DNA from 4 places in the Paenibacillus sp. PSB04 genome. Region 2 is predicted to be linked to each of the others. Evidence: predicted binding sites of a transcription regulator. Region 2 holds the regulator's gene; each other region holds the start of a gene.
The links. The regulator Rex, encoded in region 2, represses fermentation and respiration genes when NADH is low (regulators of the CRP and FNR family bind a similar motif). The targets are predictions, from matches to a motif close to TTGTGAAATATTTCACAA.

Region 1 (5,486 bases), 2.1 Mb from region 2:
AATAGGATATTCATTCCCGTCTTGATCTCTTAGCACCCACTCATCCTGATTAAATCCATTAGTAAATGTTCCTGTCATGGAAATTAGGCCAGCCACCTTTTTCTCTTGATAGTTAGGGTCTTGGCCGATCTGGAATCCGCTTAGTCGGATCATGTCTCCTTGATCTTTGAAAGTAACGGGATGATCGTTAACCTCCTGTGGCGTAAATGAGATTGCTCCGTCGCTATGGATAGGTATCGTGTAGGTATCCATCACAAATCGAAGCTTCTTTTGATCATATGGCAGGTAAGTAAAGGTGTAAGCCCATCGTACCTGATCCGATTTTAAAGCTCGCTTCGGCGGCGCCATTCCATATGTAGACCAGCTCGGCAAAGACCTCCTTACGCCCCGCCAACACCTGCTCGATCAGCATGCTTTCCCGTTTCGGGTCTATCATGACGATCCTCCCTGCTTTAATAGCCATCTGAATCTATAGACGGCATATGAGGACGAATGCTCTCACTTTCTGGAAAAAACATCTATTAATCGGTCGAACAGATGCCAAAGCGGATTGTCCCAACTCTCCCCGACTACCCGATCAGGCGCAAAAAAGTCCGCCACATTGAACATCACAGCGGCGGACTCGAGAGAGATTTTCGGAGCCAAAATCCCCATAAACAAAAAAATGAGCCCTTCAGCGAAGGAGCTCCAAATCAGATTAGACATATGAAAGGGTTTACAATAGGTATTATAGTATAAATCTTCCTGATTGAAAACGCTTTTTTATCCTTTAATTTCATTTTATCTCATGCGTACTGCGTATCATATATCACTATACCTCATGTCTCGTCTTACCTTCATGTCCTCGTATCCTCATGTCCTAGATTTCACATGTTTCTCATTACATGTTTTTCACCACACATTTACCAAGTTTTTTCACATGTCCGCCAATTATTTTTAAATTGGGCATTGCCAAAACTAATGTCATTAGTTATTATACTAATATGATTAGTCTCGAGGAGGAGTTATCCATGAAAATGACGACCGTTCAGCAAGTAACCCAGGTTACTTTTATGCCCCGCTTGTTCCCCGTTAATGTGTATCTGATTGAAGAAGAAGACGGGTTGACCCTAATCGATGCCGGCATGCCTTTTAGCATAAAAGGCATCCAGCAAGCCGCCGCCCGCCTAGGCAAACCGATCGTAAGGATCGTTCTGACGCATGCGCATGGCGACCATATCGGGGCGTTCGACCTGCTGAAGGCGGCTCTTCCTCAAGTGACGACTTATATTTCCCGCCGCGACAGCCGCCTCCTTGCAGGCAGCAAGGAGCTCGAGCCCGGCGAGCCGCAGGATCAGGTCCGCGGAGACATCCCTGCCCCGGGCAAGGTCACCACGAAGCCTGACGTGCTGCTGGAAGACGGAGACCGCATCGGGTCGCTGCTGGCCGTCGCCTCCCCCGGGCACACGCCGGGACATATGGCGTTCTACGACACGCGCAGCGGCGTCCTTATTGCGGGCGACGCCTTCCAGACCCGCGCGGCCCTGGCCGTATCCGGCCATATGCAGCCGCTGTTCCCTTTCCCGGCGATGGCCACCTGGAGCAAGGCGACATCCATCGCCAGCGCCAAACGACTCGCCGGTCTGAATCCGACCTGGCTGGCGGTCGGCCACGGCAAAATGATTCCGCAGCCGACCGATAAGATGGCTGTCGCCATATCCCGGGCCGAGGAGGCCCTGAAGAAGGGGGCGGTCTAATGGTGCGCCGCATGGGGCTTGACCGCGAAACCCTGCTGATTGCCGCGGCAGAGCTGGCCGATGAGTCCGGATTGGATAACTTGACGCTGTCTGCACTAGCCCAGAAGCTTGGAGTCCGCTCCCCTTCCCTGTATAACCACGTGAACGGACTGCCGGACCTGCGCAGCGCGCTTGCCGCTTACTGCATCCAGCATCTCGTCGATTTGATGCGCGATGCGGTCATCGGCAAATCGGGAGAGGAAGCGATTCTGAGCTTGAGCACAAGCTATTTGACATTTGCCCGCCAGCGTCCCGGCCTCTATGAGGCCTTTTACAAAATCGAAGCGTCGGATTCCCCGGAAACCGCAAAGCTGGGTGAACAGCTGTTGAGCATCTTTATCCGGGTTCTCGAACCCTACGGTCTCGGGGAACAGAACACATTGCATACGATCCGGGGTCTGCGGAGCCTCTTGCACGGCTTCGCCTCCCTGGAACAGAACAACGGCTTCCAGATGAAGCTGGATTTTGACGAGAGCCTGCATTTTGTTATGAGAGCCTTTCTGAAAGGACTGGAATCCGGCGCATAACCGCCCGGCAGGCTTGCCCTCAAGGCCCGGTAAAGATGTCATATGACGTTCAAGTTTACTTCTCTATTTGTGTGATATACTATTAGATGTGATAAATTATATTGACAAGAGGGGAGTCCTTGACGTGCCTCATATCAGTCCCTTGTATTTGCAAATTGGAACGACCGTGGGGACGTTGGTTTTGGCCCTGATGACCATATTCATCCGTCTCAAGGCGAGCCACAGACCCGTTACGATAAAGAAAATATTAATTCCGCCGATGGGCATGGCGACCGGATTCCTGATGTTCGTCGCCCCGGCTGTGAGAATCCCGCTGTGGTGGGCGCTCATCGCCTTTTTAGTCGGCTGGTTCCTGTTCTCCTATCCGCTGATACGCAGCACCAAATTTGAAGTAAGTGGAGGACAGGTCTTCGCACAGCGCTCCAAGAGCTTTATCATTATCCTCTTCGCCCTGCTGGCCGTCCGCATGCTGCTGCACCAGGTGATTGAGGAATATGTATCGATTCCGCAGACCGGCGCCCTGTTCTTCATTCTGGCCTTTGGCATGATCCTCCGCTGGCGGATTTTCATGCTGAGACAGTACCGGAAGTATGCGCCCGCTGCCGTAGATCCGGTATCCGATCCCTTAAATCCGGCGGAATGATCCCATGATCGATACTAAGCCAAATAACGTCTTCCACGCAGGGTTTCCTGCCCGGGGCAAACGATAAGCCAATTTCCTTAAGATAAGGAGATTGGCTTCTTTGATATCAGAAGACTTTCCTCAAAAAATAAACCCGCCAATGCATAGCGCCAGGCCGTTTGGAAAATGCTTAAAACGAATGAAATAAGCGGGTCCGCTGCGCTGGACGCCCGGCCTGCAAGCTCTTTTCCAATCGATGGCGGCGATACCATGTATATTTTTTCACATTTCTTTCGTAAAGTGGTCCTTTTTACGATCATTTATGTTAACATTAGGAGGACGATAGTGACTAGGCCTTTTCGGACGGAAAAGGTCTTGTGGCTTGTAGATACTCCTTCGAAGGGAGTCTATGAGCTCCTTTTCATTATAAAAATACTTAAGCACAACTGCTTACGCAAAGGAGAAATGGACATGTCAGAAGCAATTTCTGAACAAGAGACACAAAACGTGTCTGTCGGCAAGGAACAAAACGACGTGCTGGACCAGCTGCTCAAACCTGAGGTGCAGGAATCCCTTACGATTCTGGTCGACCAGCTTCCAAAGCTGACTGAGCTTGTGAATCTATTGACAAAGTCTTATGACTTCGCTCAAACCGTCGCTACCGACAAAGTGCTGAAGAGCGACACCGTCGGCGCGATCACCGAAATTGTGGAGCCTGTGAAGCATTCGGTGAAGAACATCGCCGCTACTGTCATCGAAGCGAAAGACCGCGCTGAAGACAGCAACGAAGTGATCGGTCTTTTTGGTCTGCTTAAAATGCTGAAGGATCCGCAAGCTCAAAAAATCTTCCGGTTCCTGAACGCTTACCTTCAAATCTCTGCGGAAAAAGCAAAACAACAATAATCTTTTATACATCTAACCAGTAAGGACGGAGGAAAAACCATGTCAAAACATATTGTCATTTTGGGTGCCGGTTACGGCGGCTTGCTTGCCGCTCTGACCGTACGCAAATATATGAACAAAGATCAAGCACGGGTTACGGTCGTGAACCAATACCCTACGCACCAAATCATTACCGAGCTGCACCGTCTGGCTGCAGGCAGCATTGCTGAGAAAGCCATCGCTATGCCGCTCGAAAAACTGTTCAAGGGCAAAGAAGTCGACCTGAAGATCGCAACGGTCAACTCTTTCTCCGTAGACAGCAAAGAAATCAAACTTTCCGACGGTTCCAGCCTGTCTTACGACGCTTTGGTTGTCGCACTCGGAAGTAAAACGGCTTACTTCGGCATTCCAGGGCTCGAGCAGTACAGCTTCGTGCTGAAGTCTGCTGAAGACGCGCTGAACATTCATAAGCACATCGAAGACCGCATCCGTGAATACTCCAAAACCAAAAACGAAGCTGACGCAACGATCCTCATCGGCGGCGGCGGCTTGACCGGCGTTGAGCTTGTCGGCGAAATCGCTGATATCATGCCGGGTCTGGCTAAAAAATACGGCGTAAATCCAGCCGAAGTGAAGCTGCTTCTGGTTGAAGCCGGCCCTAAAATCCTGCCTGTACTGCCTGATCACCTCATCGAGCGCGCGCAAAGCAGTCTGGAAAAACGCGGCGTAACCTTCCTGACAGGATTGCCTGTAACAAACGTGGAAGGCAACGTGGTTGACCTGAAAGACGGTCAAAAGATCGTAACCAACACCTTCGTATGGACAGGCGGCGTGCAAGGCAACCCGCTCGTAGGCGAATCCGGCCTCGAAGTAAACCGCGGACGCGCTACCGTCAACGAATTCCTGCAATCCACTTCCCATCCGGACGTGTTTGTGGCTGGGGACAGCGCCGTTGTATTTGATCCAAGCGGACGTCCACAACCGCCAACCGCGCAAATCGCTTGGCAAATGGGCGAGCTGATCGGCTACAACCTGTATGCCCTGCTCGAAAACCATGCGTTCGAAACATTTGCTCCGGTGAACTCCGGTACGCTTGCAAGCCTGGGCCGTAAAGATGCCGTTGCTACCATCGGCGAAAGCAACACGTCCCTCAAAGGTCTGCCTGCGTCCCTGATGAAGGAAGCAAGTAACATCCGTTACCTGTCCCACATCAAAGCTCTCTACACTTTGGCTTACTAATCTGTAAACCATTGTTTGACGCATTAAACCAAACAGCCCTCTTTCCAAGGCATTTGCCATGGAAGAGGGCTGTTTTTTGTTGGAATTGGTGCCCGCTCACCTGCCGTTCAGCGCATGCCGGAGATCGGCGAGCTCCTGCCCGATATCCGGCACCAGCGGCAGCTCCAGCCCGTCGGTTCCCTCTGGCCCCTCGTCCGTCTCCCGCCGCTGCTCTGCGGACTGGGCCATTTTCTCGAGATGGAGCAGCACCGCTCCCAGCTCCGGGTCGGGCAGGACGGGCCGGAGGGCGCTCAGCTCGTAGGAGTTCAGCACGTACCCGAACTGATCCAGCGACCAGATGACGGGCAGCAGTTTCTCAAGCTCCTCCTCGCTGCGCGGAATCTCGCCGAGTGCGGTCTGGTACACCGTCCTCAGATTGGACAGGTGCCGCCGCATGGAGCG
Region 2 (5,486 bases):
ATGAGGACAGCGACCTCGGCTGGTATTTCGACGGTCTCTGCCAGGAGAAGGAGCGGGAACCCGCTCAAGATCTGAACAGCCACACCTTTTACCGCCAGCTGGCGCTTAAGGTGGAAGACTGGACCGAAATGGCCCCGCCGCGCGACGACGTGGACGACAATCCGCTCAAAGGCGTCGAGTTTAAGGAATATTTGGCCGAGATCGAAAAACGGCTGCGCGATATTATGCCTCATTACGAGGAGCGCGAGCCGCAGACGATCATGTTCGACCAGGTGATGAATGCGCTGGATCAGGACAAGCATCTGCTGATCGAAGCCGGGACCGGGACGGGCAAGTCGCTCGGCTACCTGATCCCCTCAATTTATCAGAGCGTGAAGCAGGACCAGAAGGTGATGGTCAGCACGCATACGATCAACCTGCAGGAGCAGCTCCGGGAGCGGGATATCCCACTCTTGACACAGGTCGTGCCATTTCCTTTCAAGGCTGCCGTGTTCAAAGGCAGACAGCACTATTTGTGTTTGAGAAAATTTGAACATAAAATAAACAGAAGAGACTTTATCAATCCGAAGGAAGACACCATCACAGCCGCCCAGATGATCGTCTGGCTCGCCCAGACCGAATCGGGTGATGACGAGGAGCTGAGCCTCGGCGGCCGTGCGGGAGACTTCTGGGAGACCGTAAGCAGCGACTCGGACTCCTGTCAGGGCCGTGCCTGCCCTTGGTTCCGCAAGTGTTATTACCATCGGGCCAAGCATGAAGCCGGAATCGCGGATGTCGTCATAACGAACCATTCCAAGCTGTTTACGGATGTCAAGGCAGGCCATCAGCTGCTGCCTTCCTACGAGCGGCTCGTGATCGACGAAGCCCATCACCTGGAAGACGTTGCCGGCAAGCATCTCGGTCTTCATTTGAAGTACTTTACGGTCGTCCATACGCTGACACGGCTCTATAAGGACGCCCGGAGCGGGCAGCTGCCGGCTCTTCGCCAGCTGCTTCAATCGTCGGCCTATGAGCAGGCCGGTGAATGGACCGCCGTTATCGACCGGATGAGCGAGGATTTGGTCGATGTCAAAGAGCACTGGGACAAGCTGAGCGAATTGCTCTTCAGCCTGCTTCCGGAACGGAGCGACGCTGCTCCCGGCGACGGCGGCCAGTATACGCTGCGCCTTCAGCCGGGGAAAAAGCCGAAAGAGTGGGAGACGCTGGCGGCGCTCGAAAACCAGATCTTTGTCACGGTAGGGGAAATCGTCCGCAAAGGTGAAAAGATGCTGGCCGAATACAAGGAGGAGCAGGATGATTACGGTTCCGACAGCCTGATCACCGATATCGGCGGGCTGCTCAAGGACCTCAGCTCCGAGCGGGAGAATCTCCGCTTCTTTATGACGCTGAACGACGAAACCGTCGTGTACTGGATGGAAGCGAGCGGCCATTTCCGCAGCAAATCGCTCCAGCTGTACGCTGTTCCGGTTGACGTCAGCAAGCAGCTCAAGGAACTGTTTTTTGATAAGAAAAAGAGCGTCATCCTGACGTCCGCCACCTTATCCGTAGATAAATCGTTCCAGTATATGATCGATAACCTCGGACTGCAGGAGGACCAGGACAGCGGACGCCTTGTGACGGTCCAGCTTCCGTCCCCGTTCCGGTACAGGGACCAGGCGCTGCTCGTCATTCCGCGGGATTTTCCAAGCGTGAAGGGAAGCGTCGGGGACGCCCTGTTTGTCGAAACGCTGGCCCGCTCACTAGCGGACGCCGCGATCGCGACCCACGGCCGGATGCTGGTGCTGTTCACCTCATACCGCATGCTGCGCCAGGTATACGAGCCGCTGAAAGAAGCCCTTGCACAAAGCGACATCGCCGTGCTTGGACAGGGCGTAGACAGCGGCAGCCGCACGAAGCTGATCCGGCGGTTTACGGACAGCAGCGCTTCGGTGCTGCTTGGAACGAGCAGCTTCTGGGAAGGCGTGGACATCCCGGGTGAAGCGCTGACGTGCCTGGCCATCGTCCGGCTCCCGTTCCAGCCGCCGAACCATCCGCTGGTGGAAGCGAAGAGCGAGCTGCTGCAGCGCCAGAAGAAGAACCCGTTCATGAAGCTGTCGGTCCCGCAGGCCGTCATCCGCTTCAAGCAGGGCTTCGGGCGGCTGGTCCGCACCGCCCACGACCGGGGCATCGTCATCGTATACGATACGCGTGTCATCGAATCGTATTACGGGAAGTACTTCCTGTACTCGCTGCCTGGACCGAAAATGGAGCATATGCAGACAGACCAGATGGTTCCGCGCATCTCTGAATGGCTTCATCAGGACGGTGTGTCTTAAATGAGTCCATTAGATAGAATGAACTAAAGCGGTTAGAACAGGAAGTTCAATGCACAACTTTAGTTCAATCTATATAACCAAATAAATATTCAAGCCGTTCAATAGGGGGAACATGCATGAAATCGGAGAAAATATCCGAGGCGGTTGTCCGCAGATTGCCTATATATCTTAGATATCTAAATGAGCTGAACAAGCGGGAGGTGGCCACGGTCTCCTCCCAGGAGCTCGGGCAGAAGCTGGATCTCAACCCGGCGCAGATCCGCAAGGATTTGGCGTATTTCGGGGATTTTGGCCGTAAGGGGATAGGGTATGACGTGTCCTATCTCATCGAGAAGATCCGTCAAATTCTGAATTTGGACCAGCAGATCAACGCGGTGCTGGTCGGAGCGGGGAATCTTGGTCAAGCTTTGTCCAACTATAACTTTTACCTGAAGGAGAATATGAAGATCGTGGCCGTGTTTGACGCCAATCCGTCCAAAATCGGCACGCGGATCAACACCTTGACGGTACAGGCCATGGATGAGCTGAAAGAAACGATACAAAGCAAAAATATCCGGATCGGGATCATTACCGTCCCGGATTTCGAAGCGCAAAACGTCGCCGATCAGCTGATTGCGGCCGGGATCGAAGCGATTCTGAATTTTGCGCCGACGATTCTGAAGGCGCCGGCTAGCATCCGGATCCATGCCGCCGATTTTACGACGGATTTGCTCAGCCTGGCTTATTATTTGAACAACGGAAAGGACGACACGGAAGATGACGGACAATTTGAAGAGCTCCAGCAGCCGGAGCGCCAATCCTAAATGGGCCATCAAGAACGGCAGCTTTGCCGTTTTGCGGCCGGAGCAGCCGGTATTGCACGGCTGGATGGTCATTGAGGGCGACCGCATCACCTATATCGGTGAAGATGAGCCGCAGCTGGAGGAAGGCGTACAGGTCGTCGACGGCACGCATTTATTTTTTATGCCGGGCCTGATCAACACCCATGGACATACCGCCATGTCGCTGCTGCGAGGTTACGGAGATGACATGGTGCTCCAGGAATGGCTGCAGGAAAAAATGTGGCCGATGGAAGCGAAATTCACGTCCAGTGACGTCTGCTGGGGGACTTCGCTGTCCGTGCTTGAAATGCTGAAGGGCGGCACGACGACGTTCCTCGATATGTACGATCATATGGATCAGGTGGGCAAAGTGGTGACTGAATCCGGCATGCGCGCTGCCCTGACCCGGGGTGTCATCGGTCTGTGCCCGGAGGATGTGCAGCGGCACAAGCTGAACGAAGCCATTCAGTTCGCCAAGGACTGGCACGGGCAGGCAGACGGCCGGATCACGGCAATGATTTCTCCGCATGCCCCGTACACATGCCCTCCTGATTTTATCGAGAAGTTCGTTCAGGCGGCGCATGACCTGGATCTGCCGATGCATACGCATATGTCGGAGACCAAGGCGGAAGTGGAGCAGAACGTACGCGATTATGGAACGCGTCCGGCGATTCATTTGGAGAAGCTCGGCATGTTCTCACGGCCGACGATTCTGGCACACGCGGTCCATTTAACAGACGAGGAAATCGACATTTTGGCGAAGCATCACGTGACGGTATCACACAACCCTGGCAGCAACCTGAAGCTGGCGAGCGGTGTGGCCCGCGTTACCGACATGATGCAGGCAGGCATTACGGTTTCCCTGGGAACCGACAGTGCGGCGAGCAACAACAATTTGGACATGTTTGAAGAAATGCGCCTTGCCGCTTTGATACATAAGGGCGTCTCGGGAGATCCGACGGCGGTTCCCGCGGCGGAAGCACTGCGTATGGGCACGATCTACGGAGCCCAATCCTTGTTCCTGGAGGGAGTCGGTGCACTTGAGGCCGGGATGAAGGCGGATTTTATCGCGGTGAATACGGATCAGGCTCATTTTCTGCCGCGTACGGACTTCATTTCACACGTCATTTATTCGGCCAGCGCGAAGGACGTTGAGCATGTCTGGGTGGACGGGAAGCAGGTCGTGAAGCACGGCAGCTGTCTCACCCTGGACGAGGAACGCATCCGCAGGGAAGCCCAAGCGGCTTTTGAAGGTCTTCTCTCCCGATAAGACCGGGATGATTAGCTCACCTTTCAGAAAGGAAGTTCAGGTTGAAGAACAAGAAAAAATGGATCTTTCTCGGCATTGTCGCCCTGCTGCTGATCATTTTCGGCGCTTACCGTTATTTTATTTACGTGCTGCAGGATCAATGGAGCGAAAAGGACACCGCTATTGCCAAAGCGAAGCAGGAAGCCGGAATCGTGTCGGTCGCCGATGCCCAAAAGTCGGTGTGGGACCAGAACAGCATCTACTGGGTCGTGGAAGGGACGAACAAGACAGGCCAGGAGGTCATGGTCTGGGTGCAGTTCACCGATCAGGGAAAACCCAAGGAAGGCCAGAATACCGTACATCAAGAGCTTTTGAGCAGCGGTATGTCCAAAGAGAAGATGAAGGCCAAAATCAAAAGCACCATTCCCGGCATCAAAGACATGCGCCTCGTACCGGGTGTTTATAACGGAGAATACGTATGGCAGCTGTTCTACAAGGTGAAAGATCACTATTACTATCAATTTTACCGGTTCAGCGACGGAGCGGAAATCGGCAGCCCGTTCACGCTGCCCAATCGATGATTATGTTTAAACGGCCATATCATGCAGAAAGAACCTCATCCTCAAATGGGGTTCTTTGGCTTACAAAGGATAATATTTAAAATATATTCACACTTTACCTTCGATTTAGTATATACAATGTGATATACTCTTATTTGTATTGAAGAGATATATATGACGAACAGCCCGGATTGTACTATAATTAGAGGATAGCGTTTTTCAGTAAAATTCAGCAGCCCGCTTCAGCTTGGAACAAGATTTTTCTGCTCTTTATTGAAAAACATGGTATATAGAAGTGCGGTCAGATGCGTGTATCTAACGAAGAGATGCTTGTGTTTCGCGACAAGCGCAAAACCATCCATCGAATCGGACTGGAACAGAAGCATGATGGCCTACCAATGGACTTGAACCGCTAACGAAATATTTATTTTTGTCATCTAAAGTTTACTTTTTTTTGCTTTACCATTTCGAAAGGGGGACAACAAGTGAAATTGCGTCCATTGCCTATTATTATAACTGTTGTGGTTTCGGTAGCCGTACT
Region 3 (5,486 bases), 1.2 Mb from region 2:
AAGCCCTAACGAATCCTGGGTGCCGAACCGGCAAAATCTCGAACCGACACACGATTTAACGTTACGCAGCGACTTGGAGTAGGCGTACCCCGAACGCATCTCCAGCTCCTCCCAAACATTCGGGACGTCTTCCTTCTGTACGCCGTACAGCCCGATGCGGCTTGCGCCCGTAATTTTCACCAGGGGCACGTTGTATTTCTTCGCGACTTCGCCGATGCGGATCAAATCCTCCGGTGTCGTCGTCCCGCCATACATCCGCGGAATGACGGAGAATGTGCCGTCCTTCTGCATGTTGCCTTCCATTCGTTCGTTGACATATCTGGATGCCTTATCGTCGGCATACGTCTCGGGATGAAGCATCCGCAAATAATAATTCAGTGCCGGACGGCACTTCGAGCAGCCTTCCTCGGATGCAAACCCGAGCACGATACGTGTCTCCCGCGGCAACTGCAGACCTTTCTCGCGAATGGCGGCCACCACCTCATCACGGGTAAGCTTGGTGCAGGCGCACATGCCTGCCGCCTTCTGCGCCGAAGCGTCGAATTTGTCGCCCAGCGTATGCGCGAGGATCGCCTCAACCATGCCGCGGCATTTGCCGCACGAGCCTCCGGCTTTGGTCACAGCTTTCACTTCGTCGAACGTGGTCAGTCCGTTCTCGAGAATGGCGCCGACGATGCGTCCCTTGGTTACGCCGTTGCACCCGCAAATCGTTTCGTCCGCGCTGATCGACGCGACATCGAGTCCGCTGTCTCCCCCGGCTTTATGAAGAACGGAGGCACTCGTATATTCCTGAATGTCGCTGCCCTTCTTCAGCAGGCTGAACAGCCGGGTTCCGTCGGATACGTCCCCGTACAGCACGACACCGACGATGCGGTTCTCGCGAACCAGAATCTTTTTGTAGGATCCGGCGACCTCGTCCTGCACAACGATGGCTTTCGTGTCCGCATCCGCATGGATTTCTCCGCCGGAAAACAGATCGCATCCCGCTACCTTAAGCTGCGTGGACAACACGCTGCCCGCGTAACCTTCCGTTGGCCGGCCCGTAAGGTGGTCCGCAAGCACAATGCCCTGTTCATACAATGGCGCCACCAGACCATAGGCTATGCCGCGGTGTTCAGCGCACTCGCCTACGGCATAAATTGAAGGGTCCGTCGTCTGCATCAGGTCGTTGACTTGAATCGCCCGGCCAACCGCCAGTCCCGCGTCCCGCGCCAGCGCTGCATTGGGACGAATGCCGACGGCCATGACGACAAGATCGCATTCGACGTTCGTTCCGTCTTCAAACCGAAGCCCTTGTACTCTCCCATCACCGTAAATTTCCGTTGTTTTCTTTTCCATTAGAAACTTCATGCCCTGGGCTTCCAGGTCCTGCTGAAGCAGCTTAGCCGCTGCCGAGTCGAGCTGCATTTCCATCAGATGCGGCAGCAAATGAACGACATGGACCTCCATCCCCTGGTTCATCAATCCGCGAGCTGCTTCCAGGCCGAGCAGTCCGCCGCCGATCACGACCGCCTTTTTGTATTGTTTAGCCGTTTCCAGCATCACTTTCGTGTCTTCAATGGTGCGGAAACCGACGACGCCTTCCAGGTCATGTCCTGGTACAGGTAAAATAAACGCGCTGGATCCGGTCGCGATAATGAGCTCGTCGTAGGGGACCACGGTTCCCCGGTCGGTTCGGACTTCCTTCGACGCCCGGTTAATCTCTACAGCCCGTTCCTTGGACAGCAATTGTATGTTATTGGACTGATACCAGTCCCAATCGTTAATCGTGATTTCTTCAAACGTTGTTTTCCCTTGCAGCACAGGGGACAGCATAATTCGGTTATAGTTGGGATACGGCTCATCCCCGATCATCGTTATCTCGTAGCGGTCGCGGTCCCGGCGGAGAATTTCCTCGATACACCGCGCCCCTGCCATCCCGTTGCCTATCATCACCAATCGTCTGCTCATAAACACGCCTCCCGTGCAACCTTGTGAAATTAATTACATTGATATCGTAACGGATATGGGAGGCTTTGCCTGTGAAGTAAATCACAGTGGCTTTGTTGAAACAAAAAATTTGTGAAGGCCAGGAATTTTACGGCGTTATTGAGATGACCTCCAACGGTGAGACGCAAAAGCGCAAAAGGCCACCCTGATGGATGGCCTTGATTTCGAACCTTTGTATTTTACTCGGGTAAGAACTCTAATTGTCGTAAGCTTGCTGCAGCGCCTTTATGTCGATTTTCTTTTTCGTCTGAAGTATGGCTTGCATGACTCGCCCTGCTCTTGCCGGGTCGGGGTCACAGATCATCTCCGTTAAATGGCTGGGGATGATTTGCCAGGATACGCCGAATTGATCTTTTAACCAACCGCAAACCTGGGCCTTTTCGTCTCCTCCTTCGGAGAGCTTATCCCAATAATAGTCCAGCTCCTCCTGATCATCGCAATGAACGATAAAAGATATGGCCTCATTGAACTTAAAATGCGGACCCCCATTCAGCGCGACGAATGACTGCCCTTCCAATTGAAATTCCACGGTCATCACCGTTCCCTCTACACCCCGGCTTTCCGGACCGTAGCGGGCAATTCTGCCGATTTTGGAATCATGGAAAATGGACGTATAAAAATTTGCCGCCTCTTCTGCTTGAGAATCGAACCACAGGTTTGGGGTAATCTTGTGCAATTTCATTCGCGTCATACCTCCTGGCTATAATCATTCTATGATGATTGTAGCCTATCAAGGGAACCGGCGTTTCTTTTCGATTGCTTTGTTTCTAGTTTTCATGGCAGCTAATCGTGAGGTATACGCCATCCCCTTTGCACCCAGCTTCTGATCGATCGAACAACAGCAATGATGAATGAGATGAATAACAACCCGGAAGCTACATACCAAAGAACGGCTTGAAAACGGTCAGGTTCAGGAGGCTCACCCACAGGACCTGTCTCGGGGATCATCGGATGCAGGCACAGATATCCTGCCCGTAACGAGCAGACTGCCGAGATCAACGATGAGATCGCAAGCAGCACCCATTTCATTTTTTCCATACCCTTTCCCCTTTCCGAAAAATGTACAGAACTACAGTTTCTGATTCTTCAGTCCCAAGTTAACTCGCCTTTTCTCATTTTGGCAATATAAATGATCTGTCCCGTATGGTAGTGCACTTCTCTGAACATCGCCATCATCAGATTTAGGGCTGTCGTTTCGTTGTTCACTTGGCTGTATGTAAGCGGCGGCAGATAGAGGAAAGGCTGGGACATCAATCGCTCCGGCTCGGATTGAAGCTGTTCAAGATACTGAAGAATGATATCAAACGCTTCTTTTGTATGCTGATATGCCTCTTCTTTCGTCATCATCAGTCCACGTTCGAATTCCTTCTCCCTGTCCCGCTTGTCCGGAATGTTACACAGGATCGTCTCGACCCGAGAGTGGGCAGCGCCCCGAATATGCGCAACCAAATTAGCAATACTGTTGCTTTCCGGAGTCGGGTGCCAGGTAATATCTTCTTCCGACACTTGTTCAATGGCTTTAAGCGTCCCTCTTTGTTCGGATATCAGCTTGACCTTCATGCTTTGGATAAACTCGAGTGCTAGTTCCATGTTCACACCCCTTCCTTTATTAGCCCGAACATTATGGATCCCCTACTGATCCCTATTCGATCCATTGTCTTGGCCCCACCTTGTGAAACAGCTCATGGTTTGGGGTATTGCGAAGTGCATCTTCGATCCGTCTGCATGTGAAATAACTAATGGGTCTAGGCAGTTCGTCTCTTGAATAAAATCCGCATTCCATAATTTCAGGCGAGCTTGGCTGAGGCGCACGGGTATCTTTACTCGTCGCAAGGAACACAAAGTGATGAATGTCATAATCCGGATCGTAATATATGCCTGTTAGGTTCCCGATAAGCACTTCCATGCCGACTTCCTCAAATACTTCCCTTTTTGCGGTTTCCTGAGCCGACTCGTTCTCTTCCGCCTTACCGCCGGGAAGGTCCCAATTGTGTTTGCCATAGCTGTGTTTTACCAGCAGCACTCTTCCCTCAGCATCCAAAATTATAGCCGCGGAGCCAATTAACTTTGGCATGGCTAGTCCTCCCTATGGGTATTGAAAGATATTTAATCGACTTCAATTCATGAAGGTCTTGTTGTTTTTCCAAAATTCTCCTGCCTATTATACCAGAACATATATTCTGAATCATCCCTGAAAATAACATAACCCTCAACAGATTTCTGCTTTCTCAAATCCACATAAAAAAAGAAGCCGCTCAGGCTCCCTTATCACTCTCATTTGTTAAATCATTCGATTTTCAGCAAACGAACAACCTCACCATCCCAAAGGTCATCGCTAACTTTCTGAAACCTCAAAGATTCGTATAAATGACCTGCGGTTATTCACCTGAATCACTTAATTCACATCACCGAGATACCGGACGTTCATTTCATTATTCACTAAATGATGTCCAAGCGCTTTCGGATACAGCCTGATGTGATCGAGTTGACGAATATCCACCCATTCTACGCCGATCTGATCCTGGTCGGGATGGGTTCCATTCAACCGTGCCGGCGCCTCCTGTGCAAGCGAGCAGACAAAATAAAACTCCACTTGATGAACGTCATGATCCCATGCTGCGAACTCATGATTTTTCCCGATGTACTCGCGCACGTAAACAAGGTCCTGCACCTCAACTTGTACTCCAAGTTCTTCGATGCATTCCCTCTTGAGGGTCTCTTTCAGTACTTCTCCGTGCTCCTGGCCGCCGCCGGGGAACAGGTAGAAAAAACCGTCGTTATCCTTGTTTTTGGTCAATAACAATTTGCCTTGCTGAATGATGATCGCTTTCGCAGAGTTTCTAATTGGCTTCATGCTAACCTCACGATTTCTAGATTTTTTATGTGATATGGATGTAGGCTTTAAAATCCGTTATGTTGGACAAGGTCCAGCCGATTTCCATAGATATCCTCGAAGACCGCCTCAATGCCCCATGGGACCTCTTTCGGTTCACTGAGAAAATGAACTCCGTTTGCCTTCATTTGTTCGTAATCTCGATAGAAGTCATCGGTTTGGACGACGAGGAATACGTGGTTCGCTGCTTGGGTTCCAACCCTGTCCTGCTTAGCCTCCGTGTCTGCCACCACAAATACGATGGCGGTTTGCGCATCCTTCGACGGAGCTACGGTGACCCATCTCATGCCGTTCCCGAAATGGTTGTCCGTTAACAGAACGAACCCTGCCTTTTCTGTGTAAAATTCAATCGCTTCGTCAAAATTGTTAACCAGCAGCGTAACATGTCCTATTTTTTGCTGCATAAATGCTCACTCCTCGTTGGTATATGAAAAAGCTCATTGGTCCTGAACCTTTTTTATATTTTTCCTTCGGCCATCTCCATGGTAACATTTCCGCATAACAGAAAAAAAGAAGAAGTTGACGGAATGAATCGGCTTCTACATCCGTAAAAGGAGGTTCTTATGATGATTCAGGAAAATGATCTGAAGCATCTCAGACGCTG
Region 4 (5,486 bases), 990 kb from region 2:
GTTCTGACGCGGAATCTGTCGTTCGACCTTCAGCATTTGATCCTGTCGGCCGAATACGCGCTCTATGCGATCATCGTTATTATTTACGGCGTCATGGTGGGTAAATCGATGGTCCGCCTGGCCGGACTGATCGTCCTGCTGATCACGCTGCTCAAGGTCATCTTCTTCGACCTGCCAGGCGTGTCGCTGGCCGTGCGGGCGATCCTGTTCATCGGTCTGGGCGTCGCAGGGATCGCCGTTTCCCGAATTTTGTACAAACGCAAAGGGGCCGATACCGAAGCCCCGCCGGGACCTCCGTCGCTCCCGCCCGAATAAATACGAAATGACCGCGCCGCGCGAGAGTTATCCTACTTGACTCAAAAAGCGATGCCACGGGAGCCATGCTTATCGATTTCCAAAATAAAGGGTGCCTGCACATCCCCGATGGATGCAGACACCCTTTTTTTCATGAAAACAGCCAACCACCCGCTAGCCACTCAGCAGAACGGATCTCAGCTCCCCGTAGCCCCCCAGAATATGATGGGGCTGATGTCCGGTCGCAAACGGCTCGACCTTCCGATGGTTAAACCAAACTGATGTCCACCCCGCCTCCAGCGCGCCGATAACGTCGTTGTTCCAGGAGTCGCCGATGTACCAGCTTGCCCCAGGCTCCGTTTCCGTCGCCTCGTTCACATGCCGGAACAGCCGGGGATCCGGCTTGTCCATGCCCACCGCTCCGGACACGAATACCCGGTCCAAGCCCACCAGCTTGTCCAGCCCAAGCGCACGGACTTTGTTCATTTGGTGTTCCTTCGGGCCATTGGTGATCACGCCGACCACATCGCCCCGCTCCTGGAGCTCCCGGATCAGCTCCTGCGCCCCCGGAAACAGGCGAATGTCGAACTGCCCCTCCAAATAGGCCGCCTGAATCGCAGCCGCCTGCTCCCGGTCCACGTCGATGCCGAACTCCGCAAGGGCCAGCTGAATCCGCTGCTCGCGCATGTCCTCCAGATCCCCCGCATTCGCCGGATCATTCACATGTCCATGCCGGGCCGACAGCAAGTCGCTGTAATGCCGGAACCGGTGGTATACTTGTTCATAAGGAAAGCCGTCCGGCGGCGATATCAAGCGATCGATCGCCTGCCGCAGCGGTTCCAGATGGTCATACAGCGTATCGTCCACGTCAAAAAATACCGCTCTTTGTTCACCCATTTTCTTGTTCTCCCCCATCTGCCTAGTCCGCGATCACATGCCGGCTGCTGCCCGCATTAGCCCTCATATTGTACCATACAGCGGGCTTTTGGGACGCCTCAGCCGCTGCTTCAGCAGGAAAAAATCCGGATAACGGCTTATGATAAGCCCTTTCAATTGTGACGAAACTGGCAACATTGACAAAGCCTTGTGCAATTTTGAACAAAAATGAAAATCCCCGATTTTCAGCGATTACAGTGATTTTTCGCACAATTTGAGGTTTTTTTAAAAATCATGTGAAGATGTTCACAGAATATCTGTAAATGATTTACATTTATTACTTTTGTTGCATTTGTTTTCGTTCCCCCGGATTACTAAGCTATGGCTATAAGGTTCATTATTTTTAGACCAATTCAGCTACATGTAACGCTAGAAAGGAGCTCACTGTGAAGAAAAAAAGATGGTTATTTTTTGGTTTATTTGTATCCATCATGTTGCTGCTTAGCGGATGCGACTCGTCGTCACTCATCGTGCTAGATCCGAAAGGTCCGCAGGCAAAAACGCAATCCAGCACGATTATTTTCTCCATCCTGATGATGGCTTTCGTCTTGATTGTTGTTTACATCTTGTACATCATCATGCTGACCAAATACCGGGCAAGCAAAACCAGTGACGATTATATCCCGCCTCATATAGAAGGTAACAAATGGCTCGAGTTCACCTGGATTGCGATTCCGGTTATCATTGTGGCCATTCTATCGGTTGTCACGGTCAAAACGACCAGTGCGGTGGAAAGTGTTCCTGCCGGTTACGAGGATCAGAAGCCGCTTGTTATCTATGCCGCATCGTCCAACTGGAAATGGCACTTCAGTTACCCTGAAGAAGGCGTTGAAACGGTGAACTATGTGAATATTCCTACAAACCGCCCGATCGAGTTCCGCCTGTATTCTTACGGACCGATTACGAGCTTCTGGGTGCCGCAGCTTGGCGGACAGAAGTACGCCATGAGCGACATGGTCAACACGCTTCACCTGCTGGCCGACACACCAGGTTCTTTCATGGGACGTAACTCCAACTTCTCCGGTAAAGGCTATGCGCAGATGGAGTTTGAGGTACAGTCCATGAGCGCCGGAGACTTCAGCAAATGGGTCGACGACGTGAAGAAAACCGCACCTCAATTGACTGAGGACAAATTTAACGCGCTGCTGAAAACCTCCTACGTTGGACGGGAATCCTTCTCTTCCACGCATCTCGGGTTCAACCCGCCGCCTGAAATGGATATGTCCGAAGGGCATCACGGCAGCGGCAGCAGTGACAAAGATTCCGGCTCGGAAACGATGGATCATTCGGATATGAGCAATATGGAAGATATGGGGTCCATGGAACATGGAAACTAACATCTACTGGAAAGGAGACCTACCTGCATGAAATGGGACGAATTTTTTGTTACCGGTGAGCCGATGATCTATGCTGCCATGGTCAGTATCGTCGTCGTTTCCCTCGCCATCCTGATCGGCCTGACCTATTTTAAAAAGTGGGGCTATCTGTGGCGCGAATGGCTCACAACGGTTGACCATAAGCGGATCGGGGTCATGTATATCCTGTCCGCACTCATCATGCTGTTCCGCGGCGGGGTCGACGCCCTGCTGATGCGTACGCAGCTCGCAGCTCCGGAAATGAAGTTTCTGGATGCGCAGCACTATAACGAAATCTTTACAACGCACGGCGTTATCATGATCCTGTTCATGGCGATGCCGTTCGTTATCGGACTTATGAACGTTGTCGTTCCGCTTCAAATCGGGGCGCGCGACGTAGCTTTCCCTAGACTGAATGCCGTCAGCTTCTGGATGTTCTTCTTCGGAGCGATGCTGTTCAACATTTCCTTCGTCATCGGGGGATCGCCGGATGCCGGCTGGACCGCATACTTCCCGCTGGCGAGCCTGGAGTTCAGCCCGACCGTAGGTAACAACTTCTACTCTCTGGCCCTTCAGATTTCCGGTATCGGTACGCTGATGACCGGTGTCAACTTTATCGTAACGATTCTGAAAATGCGTGCGCCAGGCATGAAACTGATGCGCATGCCGATGTTTACCTGGTCCGTCCTGATTACGAACGTTATCATCCTGTTCGCATTCCCGGTTCTGACCGTTGCCCTTGCCCTGATGATGTTCGACCGCATCTTCGGCAGCCAGTTCTTTACGATGGCGAATGGCGGTATGGATATGCTCTGGGCCAACCTGTTCTGGGTATGGGGACACCCTGAAGTATATATCGTTATTTTGCCGGCCTTCGGTATATTCAGTGATATTATTTCCACGTTCTCGAAAAAGAATTTGTACGGTTATAAATCGATGGTTGCCAGTATGGTGGTCATCTCGCTCCTGTCCTTTATCGTATGGGCTCACCACTTCTATACGATGGGCGCAGGCGTTATGGTCAACGGCTTCTTCTCCATCACGACGATGGCGATTGCCGTACCGACCGGCGTCAAAATATTCAACTGGCTCTTTACCTTGCAGAAAGGTAAAATCTCGTTCACGACACCGATGCTGTACGCGATGGCCTTTATTCCTATCTTTACGATCGGCGGCGTAACCGGCGTCATGCTGGCGATGGCCAGCGCGGACTACCAGTACCATAACACGATGTTCCTGGTTGCCCACTTCCACTATGTATTGATTCCGGGTACCGTCTTCGGGGTTCTGGCAGGCATGTACTTCTGGTTCCCGAAAATTTTCGGTTTCCGTCTGAACGAGAAGCTCGGCAAGACCGCCTTCTGGCTCATCGTCGTCGGCTTCAATACGGCCTTCCTGCCACTGTTCTTCCTTGGACTGAGCGGCATGACGCGCCGGATGTACACGTATTCGGCCGACACCGGCTTTGGCCCGCTGAATATGGTGGCTACGATCGGTGCCTTTATCCTGGCCATCGGCTTTGTCGTTCTGTGCTACAACTTCTACTGGAGCTTCCGTTACAGCCCTCGCGACGAAAACGGAGATCCATGGGATGCACGTACGCTGGAGTGGAGTACGCCAAGCCCTGTGCCGGTGTACAACTTCGCCAAGGTACCTAACGTCAAATCCATGGATGCACTGTGGGAGGCTAAAGTCAACGGGGTACCTCTCTACGAGGAAGGCCCTTACGAACCGATTCATATGCCTAACAACAGCGGTCAACCGTTCATTCTCGGCGTCATTATGTTTTTCCTAGGCTTTTTCCTGGTATTCAGCTGGTTCATTCCTGCAATCATTGCGGGTATCGCTGTCGTAGTCATGCTGGCTCTGCGTTCCTTCGAACGCGATCATGGCTATCACATTTCACCTGAGGAAATTGCCGCCACTGAACAGAAATTGCGGGGTGATTCCGTATGAAAATAAATGATTCACTGCCACTCGAGTATAGAACGGAAGAGAACAGCAACAAGATCTTCGGGTTCTGGCTCTTCCTCGGGGCAGAGATCGCCCTCTTCTCCACGCTGTTCGCCGTCTATTTCACACTGTGGAACCGGACGGGGAGCGGCCCGACGGGGAAAGAGCTGTTCGAACTGAACGGCGTCATTTGGGAGACATTCCTGCTCCTAACCAGTAGTTTCACCTGCGGCCTTGGCATTCATGCCATGCGCCTCAATCTGAAGAAGCCGATGATCGTCTTCTTCGTCATTACACTGCTCATGGGCCTCGGCTTCCTGGGCATTGAAATCACCGAGTTCGTCAACTACGTTCACGAAGGCGCTACGCTGCAAACGAGCGCGTTCCTGTCCAGCTTGTTCGTCCTGCTCGGTACCCACGGTCTTCACGTGACGATGGGTATTCTATGGGGCGCTGGCATCTTGATACAGGTCGGCCGTCAAGGCTTTACGGATGAGACGGCGAACAAATCGTTCATCTTCTCGCTGTACTGGCACTTCCTTGACGTTGTCTGGATCTTCATCTTCAGCTTTGTCTACATGAAAGGACTGATGTAATATGGCACGTTTATTTCCAATACGGCACGTGATCGGATACATCTTCTCGCTGATCCTTTCAGTGGTTGGACTGGGCGTGGTGTTCTGGGATTTGAACCCGACCGCCGGACTCTGGATCCTGATCGTGTGTGCGCTCATCCAGGCATCGCTGCAGCTCGTACTGTTCATGCACATCGGCGAGACCGACAACAAAAAGTCGCTGTACTTCAACATTGCTTATGCGTTGTTCGTCGGACTGGTTACGATCTTCGGTACGCTCTTCACGATGCTGTGGGGATGGTAAGAAGCTCTGCTTGAGTTCAGATATTATCAAAGGCTTTTCTGATCCTAAGGGGTCAGGAAAGCCTTTTTT

Region 1: K2F33_RS09250 (helical membrane plugin domain-containing protein) is a predicted target of Rex. The motif match lies at 3,195-3,212, and genes of this name have one in related genera.
Region 3: nirB (nitrite reductase large subunit NirB) is a predicted target of Rex. The motif match lies at 1,972-1,989, and genes of this name have one in related genera.
Region 4: qoxA (cytochrome aa3 quinol oxidase subunit II) is a predicted target of Rex. The motif match lies at 1,465-1,482, and genes of this name have one in related genera.

Annotation. Positions count from the first base shown of each region.
Region 1 covers NZ_CP081301.1:1,953,809-1,959,294, reverse strand. The annotation lists gene K2F33_RS09275 (hypothetical protein) at 1-252, opposite strand, end outside; gene K2F33_RS09270 (hypothetical protein) at 275-436, opposite strand; gene K2F33_RS09265 (MBL fold metallo-hydrolase) at 1,011-1,736, shown strand; gene K2F33_RS09260 (TetR/AcrR family transcriptional regulator) at 1,736-2,302, shown strand; gene K2F33_RS09255 (CcdC family protein) at 2,427-2,945, shown strand; gene K2F33_RS09250 (helical membrane plugin domain-containing protein) at 3,396-3,827, shown strand; gene K2F33_RS09245 (NAD(P)/FAD-dependent oxidoreductase) at 3,867-5,045, shown strand; gene K2F33_RS09240 (FUSC family protein) at 5,142-5,486, opposite strand, start outside.
Region 2 covers NZ_CP081301.1:4,022,500-4,027,985, forward strand. The annotation lists gene dinG (ATP-dependent DNA helicase DinG) at 1-2,315, shown strand, start outside; gene K2F33_RS18710 (redox-sensing transcriptional repressor Rex) at 2,432-3,118, shown strand; gene K2F33_RS18715 (amidohydrolase) at 3,072-4,406, shown strand; gene K2F33_RS18720 (cell wall elongation regulator TseB-like domain-containing protein) at 4,448-4,966, shown strand; gene K2F33_RS18725 (hypothetical protein) at 5,431-5,486, shown strand, end outside.
Region 3 covers NZ_CP081301.1:5,197,724-5,203,209, forward strand. The annotation lists gene nirB (nitrite reductase large subunit NirB) at 1-1,950, opposite strand, end outside; gene K2F33_RS24055 (VOC family protein) at 2,186-2,671, opposite strand; gene K2F33_RS24060 (DUF1572 family protein) at 3,076-3,579, opposite strand; gene K2F33_RS24065 (NUDIX hydrolase) at 3,632-4,063, opposite strand; gene K2F33_RS24070 (NUDIX domain-containing protein) at 4,385-4,843, opposite strand; gene K2F33_RS24075 (VOC family protein) at 4,891-5,286, opposite strand; gene K2F33_RS24080 (nucleoside deaminase) at 5,449-5,486, shown strand, end outside.
Region 4 covers NZ_CP081301.1:3,036,796-3,042,281, reverse strand. The annotation lists gene K2F33_RS14020 (DUF2339 domain-containing protein) at 1-315, shown strand, start outside; gene K2F33_RS14015 (HAD family hydrolase) at 469-1,191, opposite strand; gene qoxA (cytochrome aa3 quinol oxidase subunit II) at 1,617-2,567, shown strand; gene qoxB (cytochrome aa3 quinol oxidase subunit I) at 2,595-4,541, shown strand; gene qoxC (cytochrome aa3 quinol oxidase subunit III) at 4,538-5,134, shown strand; gene qoxD (cytochrome aa3 quinol oxidase subunit IV) at 5,136-5,417, shown strand.